DNA from 2 places in the Kitasatospora sp. NPDC127121 genome. Region 1 is predicted to be linked to the other one. Evidence: riboswitches for the same ligand, from Rfam matches in the RefSeq annotation. Region 1 holds a riboswitch; the other holds the start of a gene.

Region 1 (4,617 bases):
CGCCGACCTGCGCCACCGCGCCCTGCACGAGCTCTCCGGCGGCCAGCAGCAGCGCGTCGCCATCGGCTCGGTGCTCACCGCGCACCCGCGCGTCCTGGTCCTGGACGAACCGACCTCGGCGCTCGACCCGACCGCCGCCGAGGAGGTGCTCGCGGCCATCACCCGCCTGGTCCACGACCTCGGCGTCACCGTCCTGCTCGCCGAACACCGCCTGGAGCGGGTCGTCCAGTACGCCGACCGCGTCGCCTACCTGCCCGGCGACGGCACGGTCGTGCACGGGCCGCCCGCCGAGGTCTTCCGGCACACCGCGATCGCGCCGCCCGTCGTCGACCTCGGCCGGCTGGCCGGGTGGCGGCCGCTGCCGCTCTCCGTCCGGGACGCCCGCCGCGCCGCCGCCCCGCTGCGGGAGCGGCTCACCGACGTGCCCGTTCCTCCGCCGCGCCGGGCAGCGGTGGCGGGGGAGCGGGTGCTCGACGCCCGGGGGGTGGTCGTCCGGTACGGGCCGGTGACCGCCGTCCGGGAGGTCGGGCTGGAGCTGCGGGCCGGCGAGGTCACGGCGCTGATGGGGCGCAACGGCTCGGGCAAGTCCTCGCTCCTGTGGGCGCTCCAGGGCTCCGGCCCGCGGCAGGGCGGCAGCGTGCAGGTCCTCGGAGCCGGCGGCGGGCCGGCCGCGGACCCCAAGCGGCTCTCCGCGACCAGGGCCCGGCAGCTCGTCGGGCTCGTCCCGCAGACCCCGACCGACCTGCTGTACCTGGAGACGGTCGCCCAGGAACTCGCCCAGAGCGACCTGGAGGCCCGCAGCGCAGCAGGCCCGACCACAGCCGGGCCGACCGCCGCAGGTCCGACCACAGTCGGCCCGACCGCAGCAAGCCCGACCGCGCGGCAGATCCTCGACCGGCTCGCCCCCGGGATCCCCGACGGCACCCACCCCCGGGACCTCTCCGAGGGCCAGAAGCTGGCCCTGGTCCTGGCGATCCAACTGGCCGCCGCGTCAAGGGTGGTGCTGCTGGACGAACCCACCCGAGGGCTCGACTACCACGCGAAGGAAGCGCTCACCGGCATCGTCGACGCCCTCGCCGCCGAAGGCCGTACGGTCGTCGTCTCCACCCACGACGTCGAGTTCGTCGCCGCCGCCGCCGACCGGGTGGTGGTGATGGCCGAGGGCGAGGTCGTCGCCGACGGTCCCACCGCCGAGGTCATCGTCGCCTCGCCCACCTTCGCCCCCCAGACCGCCAAGATCCTCGCGCCGCTGCCCTACCTGACGACCCGACAGGTGGCCGAGGCCCTGGAACCCGCAGAGGCCGCCCGGTGAGCGCCGTCCGGATCCCCGGCCGGGCCCGCGTCGTCGCGGCCCTGGCCGCCTTCATCGGCCTGGTCGCCTTCACCTGGCCGTTCGTCGTCGCCCCCGGGAAGTTCGGCTCCTCCTACGCCCCGCCGCTGATCTTCGGCGCCCTGCTGATCCTGGTGCTCGCCGTCGTCATCGCCGAGATCGCGGCCGGCGGCATCGACGCCAAGGCCCTCGCCATGCTCGGCGTCCTGTCCGCCGTCAACGCCGGGCTGCGCCCGCTCGGCGCCGGCACCGCCGGGGTGGAGACGGTCTTCTTCCTCCTCGTCCTGGCCGGCCGGGTCTTCGGCCCGGGCTTCGGGTTCACCCTCGGCTGCACCTCGCTGTTCGCCTCCGCGCTGCTCACCGGCGGCGTCGGCCCCTGGATGCCGTACCAGATGTTCGGCTGCGCGTTCGTCGGCATGCTCGCCGGGCTCCTGCCGAGAACCCGACGGCGGCGCTGGGAGGTGTCGATGCTGGCCGCGTACGGGGCGTTCTCCGGGTACCTCTTCGGCTTCCTCCTCAACCTCTCCTTCTGGCCGTTCTCCACCGACCCGAACAGTTCCATCGCCTACCTGCCGGGCCTGCCCTTCACCGAGCAGTGGCACCGCTACCTGCTCTTCGACCTCGCCACCTCGCTCGGCTGGGACACCGGTCGGGCCGTCACCACCTTCACCGCCGTGCTCGTCGTCGGCCCGGCCGTCCTCACCGTCTTCCGCCGCGCGGCCCGCCGCGCCAACTTCGAGCCCACGGTGCGCTTCGAAGCCCCGGACGGTCGACGAGTCGCGGCGACCGGCACGGCCATCGGCTCCGCGAACGGCACCGCCAGGGGCTCCGCGAACGGCTCCGCGAGCGGCGAGGGAGTCTCACCATGTGGACGGCTTCCGTGAATTCCGCGTCGGCCCCGGCGGTTTGCCCCTAAGCTGGCGGCGCAGCTGGTTCGTCCTGCCCGCCAGGCAGGACGTCGCAAGAGGGAACCCGGTGGGAATCCGGGACTGCCCCGCAGCGGTGAGTGGGAACGACCGCCGTCATACGCACTGGACCCGGGACGGGTCTGGGAAGCGATGGCCAGTAGGTACCGGACGCCAACAGGCCCGGTGCGCCCACGAGTCCGAAGACCTGCCCGTTGCCCGCCCGCGGACCGTTCCGCGTGCGGATATCCCGGTGACCTCGTGGGCGGGTCGGCGACCATACCAGGCGGGTCCGGCACGCGCATCGACGTGAGCCGCCGCCCGGTTCGTCATCCCTTCGCGCTCTCGTCCCGTCCCCGGGCACTTGAGGAGCCAGACTCGCGAAGGAGAGTCCCTTGACCACGAAGTCCGCAGCCGCGGCAACCAGGGCCACCGTGTACGGCTACCCCCGGCAGGGCCAGGGCCGGGAGCTGAAGAAGGCCGTCGAGGGCTACTGGAAGGGCACGGTCACCGCCGACGCCCTGCAGGAGACGGCGGTCGGCCTGCGCCGGAAGAACTGGGCGCAGCTCGCCGGGGCCGGTGTCCTGGAAGTGCCCACCGGCGACTTCTCGCTCTACGACCACGTACTGGACACCACGGTCGCCGTCGGCGCGATCCCGCCCCGGCACCGGGATGCGGTCGAAATCGACGCGCTGGACGGCTACTTCGCCATGGCGCGCGGCACCCAGGAGGTCGCGCCGCTGGAGATGACCAAGTGGTTCGACACCAACTACCACTACCTGGTGCCCGAACTCGGCCCGGACACCGTCTTCACCGCGAACCCGGCCAAGGCCGTCGGGGAGTTTCGGGAGGCGCTGGCGCTCGGCCACACCGCGCGCCCCGTGCTCGTCGGCCCCCTCACCTACCTGCTGCTCGCCAAGCCCGCCCCCGGTGTCGCCGAGGACTTCCAGCCGATCACCCTGCTGGACCGGCTGCTGCCCGTCTACGCGCAGCTGCTGGCGGACCTGAAGGCGGCCGGCGCCGCGTGGGTGCAGCTGGACGAGCCCGCGCTGGTGCAGGACCGCACCCCGGCCGAGCTGAACGCCGTCGCCCGCGCCTACCGTGAGCTGGGCGGCCTGGCGGACCGTCCGAAGCTGCTGGTCGCGAGCTACTTCGACCGCCTGGGCGAGGCCCTTCCGGTGCTGGCCAAGGCCCCGGTCGAGGGCCTGGCGCTGGACTTCACGGGGCCCGCCGCGGCGAACCTGGACGACCTGGCCGCCGTCGGCGGGCTGCCCGGCAAGCGGCTGGTCGCCGGGGTGGTCGACGGCCGCAACATCTGGATCAACGACCTGGAGAAGTCGCTGGCCACCCTGGCGACCCTGCTGGGCCTCGCCGAGCGGGTCGACGTCGCGCCGTCCTGCTCCCTGCTGCACGTGCCGCTGGACGCCGCCGCCGAACGCGACGTCGACCCGCAGATCCTGCGCTGGCTCGCCTTCGCCCAGCAGAAGGCCAGGGAGGTGGCGCTGCTGGCCCGGGGCCTGCGCGAGGGCACGGGGGCGATCGCCGCCGACCTGGCCGCCAACCGCGCCGACCTCGCCTCGCGCGCCAACTCGCCGATCACCCACGACCCGGCGGTGCGCGCCCGCACCGCCGCCGTCACCGACGCGGATGCACGCCGCGCCCAGGCCTACCCGCAGCGGGCCGAGGCCCAGCGCGCCCGGCTCGGCCTGCCGCTGCTGCCGACCACCACCATCGGCTCGTTCCCGCAGACCTCCGAACTGCGGGTCGCCCGGGCCGACCTCACGGCGGGCCGGATCGACGCGGCGGCCTACCGGGAGCGGATGGAGACCGAGGTCCGGGAGGTCATCGCCTTCCAGGAGAAGGCCGGACTGGACGTCCTGGTGCACGGCGAGCCCGAGCGCAACGACATGGTCCAGTACTTCGCCGAACAGCTCACCGGCTACCTCGCCACCCGGCACGGCTGGGTCCAGTCCTACGGCACCCGGTACGTGCGCCCGCCGGTCCTGGCCGGGGACATCTCCCGCCCGCACCCGATGACCGTCGACTGGTTCCGCTACGCGCAGGGCCTCACCGACCGCCCGGTCAAGGGCATGCTCACCGGCCCCGTCACGATGCTCGCCTGGTCCTTCGTCCGAGACGACCAGCCGCTCGGCGACACCGCGCGGCAAGTCGCCCTCGCCCTGCGGGACGAGGTCACCGACCTGGAGGCCGCGGGCGCGGCCGTCGTCCAGGTCGACGAGCCGGCCCTGCGCGAGACCCTGCCGCTGCGCGCCGCCGACCGCCCGGCGTACCTGGCGTGGGCCACCGAGTCCTTCCGCCTGGCCACCTCGGGCGTCCGCGCCGACACCCAGGTCCACACCCACATGTGCTACGCCGAGTTCG
Region 2 (4,617 bases), on a different contig from region 1:
CGCACCGCCGTCCCTGGCCTCCACCAGGCCGACCAGCAGTGCCTGCCCCCACGCCTTGGCGGCGGCGCCGACCGTCATGGCCAGCGCCCGACCCGCCGCACGGGCGTCGTCGGGCAGCAGCTCGCCCCGCTTGTCGACCTCTTCCAGGTCCCCCGCCCAGCGGGCGATCCGGACGGCGTCCACCAGCATCCGGCGGGCCAGCGGCGCCAGCTCGGCCGGCGCGGGGAAGCCCTCCGGTACGGGAACCCTCCCCCGACCGGGCGCCGCAGCGGGCCCTCGTCGGCGGGGTACCCCGGCCCCGCCCGGCTTGCCGGCGGCGGGCCGGTGGGCCGTACCGGGGAGACGGGTCACCGTCGCACCAGTACCGATCGTCGGAGGGAGCGGGGCATCACGGTCGCGCGGATTCCGAGACGTCACGTCGAGCAGTCTTCCCCTTGTACCGGCCTTCTGTCACATCCGGTTGGCTGTACGGACGGGCGGCCGTCGACGGCGCCTCCCCAAGATCGGGCAACAATCGGGCAACAGAGGCAAACCGCCTGGCCGGAAACAGGTGGCGGGGGCATGCCATCCCGGCTCAACCCTTGCGGCGGCGGTCGCGCTACCCGCCCGACCGGTCACACTCCGTGGCTGACGGGTGAGGTCCGGGTTTCGTACAGAGGCCCTGTCGGTGTGACTTCTCGTGCGGGGGGGGCTGGGTTCAGAGAAGGGGGGTGAGCCAGCGGCGGAGGAGTTCGGTGTAGTGGGTGGGGGCCGAGTTCCAGAGGGTGGCGTGGTCGGCGCCCGGGAAAGGCCGGAGGCTGACCACGCCGGGGCGGGCGGCAGCGAGGCGCTCGGCGGCGCGGAACGGGGCGACCTGATCGTCGGGGCTGTGCAGGAGGAGGGTGGGGACACGCAGGTCGGCGCCCTCGGCGATGCGGCTGAAGTCGGCGAGGTCGACGCCGGTGCGGCCCTCGGCGGCGAGGGCGCCGAGCTCGGCGGCGGCGCCGGTGTAGCCGGCCCGGGCGGCGCCGCGGCGGGCGGTGGCGGGCAGGTCGAGGACCGGCGAGTCCAGGACGAGGCCGCTGATGGCATGGGCCCAGGCGGAGCGGGAGGCCGTCTGGAGGGCCATAGTGGCGCCGAGGGACCAGCCGTACAGGATGACCCGGCCGGCGCCGCTGTCGAGGGCGAGCCGGACCGCCGACTCGACGTCGCGCCACTCGGTCTCGCCGAAGTGGCCGAGCCCGTCCGGCGAGGCGGGGGCGCCCTGGTCGCCCCGGTAGGTGACGGCGAGGGCGGGCAGGGCGAGGCGGTCGAGGACGGGGAGGACCGGGAGGGTCTGCTGCCGGTCGGCGCCGGGGCCGTGGACGAGGATCACCCAGGTGCCGCGTTTGCCGTCGAGGCGCCAGGCGGGGAGCGCGCCGAGTTCGCCGTCGGCGGCGATGTCGGTGAAGGGGAGGCCGAGCGCCTCCGTGGGGTCGCCGAGGTGGACGCGGGGGGTGAAGCGGACCTCGGTGCCGGGAGTGAGGGTGCCCCGGTCGGCGCGGACGAGGCGGCGGGTGACACCGTTCTCGTCGCTGTGCAGGACGTCCTCGACGACGGCGTGGCCGTGGTCGTCCCACTCCACGGCCCATCGGCCGGGGCGCAGGCTCTCGGGGCGGCGGTTGAAGGTGATCCGGCCCGCGGCGAGGCTCCGCACCAGGACGGGGCCCGACTCCCGGACGGCGCTCGCCGGGTGGACCAGCCGTTCGGAGGCCCGACGGCCGATCACCAGGACGGCGGCCCCGGCGCCGACGACGGCGGCCGCCACGACGGCCGCGGTTCCCCAACGCATATCGCTCCCCGCTCTGCTGGTCTTGGCTGGTCTTGGACCGGACGGTGTCCGGGCGGTGTCCGGGCGCTGCTCGGACGGTGTTCGGGCACCAGTTCACCGGGGGGCCGCGCGGGCGGCCACCGGGCTGGGCCGTCCGGGGTACGGCGGGGCGTCGGGCAGGGCGGGCGTCAGGCGGGCGGGGCGTCGGGCGGGGCGGGCCTCGGGCGGGCGGGGCGTCGGGCGGGGCGGGCCTCGGGCGGGCGAGAACGGCACCGGCGACAGGGCTCCGAGGTGTGACCAACCCCTCCGTGACCTCGGTTGACTCCCGGTTCGGCCGCGTGATGGGATCCTGGGGCCAAACGGAGGCATGCAGAGGAAGCCGGTGCGAGTCCGGCGCGGTCCCGCCACTGTCACCGGGGAGCACGCTCGGAACATTGCCACGGCGGACCGTCAGAAGCCGCTGGAAGGCCCGGGGGTGCGTCCGACCCGGAAGCCAGGAGACTCTCGCCCCCGGTACGTCGATCCAGGGCGCGGACCCTGAGTGAGGACACGCACGCGATGCAGGCTGCCCCGACCCGCCGGACCCGACGCGGCCTTCCGCCGAACCCGCCGTGCGCCCGCTGACCCGCGCCGCCGCGTTCGCGCTCGGCGCCGCCGCGGGCTTCGCCGCGGACGCCCGCTTCGCCGACCCCCGGCGCGGCCACCCGGTGGCCGTCTTCGGCGGCGCGGCGACCCGGCTGGAGCGGCGGGTGTGGCAGGACGACCGGGTGGCCGGCGCCGGGTACACGGCGATGTGCGTGGGCGCGGTCGCGGCCGGCGCGGTGGCCCTGGACCGTACGGTGGGCCGGCGTCCGCTGGGCCGGGCCGCGCTGGCGGCCGCCGCGACCTGGACGGTGCTGGGCGGCACCTCGCTGACCCGGGAGGCGCGCACCATCGGCCGGTCGCTGGCCACGGGCGACCTGACGGCCGCGCGGGAACGGCTGCCGCACCTGTGCGGGCGGGATCCGAGCGCGCTGGACGGGCCGCAGATCGCCCGCGCGGTGGTCGAGTCGGTGGCCGAGAACACGGCGGACGCCGTGGTGAACGCGCTGGTCTGGGGCACGCTGGCGGGCACGCCGGGGCTGCTGGCGTTCCGCGCGGTGAACACGCTGGACGCGATGGTCGGCCACCGCTCGCCGCGGTACGCCCGGTTCGGCTGGGCCTCGGCCCGGCTCGACGACGTGGCGGGCTGGCCGGGCGCCCGGCTGACGGCGCTGCTCACGGTGGCCGCCGCGCCGCAGCCGAAAACGGCCTGGCGGGTCTGGCGGCGGGACGGTTCGGCGCACCCGAGCCCGAACGCGGGCCAGGCGGAGGCGGCCTTCGCGGGCGCGGTGGGCGTCCGGCTGGGCGGGACCCTCCAGTACGGGGAGCGGGTGGAGCACCGGCCGGTGCTGGGCGCGGAGTTGCGCCCGGTGACGGTGGACGACATCGAGCGGGCCTGCGTGCTCTCCCGGCGGGTGGGCGCGCTGGCCCTGGGTACGACGGTCGCGGGGCACGTCGCGCTGCGCTTGCTGACGACACGGTGGAGGGGAAGGGCATGAGCAACGCACTGCTGGTCGCCGGGACGACCTCGGACGCGGGCAAGAGTGTGGTGACCGCGGGCATCTGCCGCTGGCTGGCCCGGCAGGGGGTGCGGGTCGCGCCGTTCAAGGCGCAGAACATGTCGCTGAACTCCTTCGTCACCGCCGACGGCGCCGAGATCGGCCGGGCGCAGGCGATGCAGGCGCAGGCGGCCCGGGTGGAGCCGGAGGCGGCGATGAACCCGGTGCTGCTGAAACCGGGCGCGGACGGCCGCAGCCAGGTGGTGCTGCTGGGCCGGCCGGTCGCCGAGGTGGGCGCGCTGGACTACCGCGAGCGCAAGCCCGTCCTGCTGGAACGGTCGTTGGAGTGCCTGGCGGATCTGCGCCGCCGCTACGAGGTGGTGGTCTGCGAGGGCGCCGGTTCGCCCGCCGAGATCAACCTGCGGGACCGGGACATCGCCAACATGGGCCTGGCGACGGCCGCCGGGCTGCCGGTGGTGGTGGTCGGGGACATCGACCGCGGCGGCGTCTTCGCGGCGATGTACGGGACGCTGGCGCTGCTGTCGGCGCAGGACCAGCGGCACGTGGCGGGCTGGTTCGTCAACAAGTTCCGCGGCGACGCGCGGCTGCTGGCGCCCGGCCTGGACATGCTGCACGGGCTGACCGGCCGTCCGGTGCTCGGCACCCTGCCGATGCTGCCGGGCCTGTGGCTGGACGCCGAGGACTCGCTGGACCTGTCCACGGTGGTGGACCGGGTCGACGGCCGCGGCCCGCTCGGGGCGGACGTACTGCGGGTGGCCGTGGTGCGCTTCCCCCGGCTGTCGAACTTCACCGACCTGGACGCCCTGGCGCAGGAGCCCGGCGTGCTGGTGCGCTGGGTGACCCGGCCGGAGGAACTGGCCGACGCCGACCTGGTGGTGCTGCCCGGCACCCGGGCCACCGTGGCCGACCTGGCCTGGCTGCGCGAACGCGGCCTGGAGCCGGCGCTGAAGGCGCGGACGGCGGCCGGGCTGCCGGTCCTCGGGGTGTGCGGCGGCTACCAGATGCTGGCGCGCGGGATCGAGGACGAGGTGGAGTCCGGGGCCGGCTCGGTCGAGGGCCTGGGCCTGCTGCCGACGCACGTGCGGTTCGGCGCCGAGAAGGTGCTGGCGCGCCCGGTCGGCACGGCGTACGGGCAGCGGGTCGAGGGGTACGAGATCCACCACGGGGTGGTGGCCGTGGAGGGGGGCGAGCCGTTCTTCTCCGATGACGACGGGCACGGCCTGGACG

Evidence for each region. A riboswitch is a leader RNA that binds a small molecule or an ion and turns the genes downstream of it on or off. The one in region 1 is predicted to bind cobalamin.
Region 2: linked by a shared signal. The riboswitch ahead of ACFVHI_RS06035 (cobalamin biosynthesis protein) and the one ahead of metE (5-methyltetrahydropteroyltriglutamate--homocysteine S-methyltransferase) in region 1 are both predicted to bind cobalamin.

What each region holds. Positions count from the first base shown of each region.
Region 1 is NZ_JBHXTQ010000041.1:22,824-27,440, reverse strand. Features, by position in the region: gene ACFVHI_RS20975 (ABC transporter ATP-binding protein) at 1-1,312, shown strand, start outside; gene ACFVHI_RS20970 (ECF transporter S component) at 1,309-2,214, shown strand; cobalamin riboswitch at 2,244-2,466, shown strand; gene metE (5-methyltetrahydropteroyltriglutamate--homocysteine S-methyltransferase) at 2,631-4,617, shown strand, end outside.
Region 2 is NZ_JBHXTQ010000006.1:85,174-89,790, reverse strand. Features, by position in the region: gene ACFVHI_RS06045 (hypothetical protein) at 1-351, opposite strand, end outside; gene ACFVHI_RS06040 (alpha/beta hydrolase family protein) at 698-1,810, opposite strand; cobalamin riboswitch at 2,161-2,293, shown strand; gene ACFVHI_RS06035 (cobalamin biosynthesis protein) at 2,401-3,369, shown strand; gene ACFVHI_RS06030 (cobyric acid synthase) at 3,366-4,617, shown strand, end outside.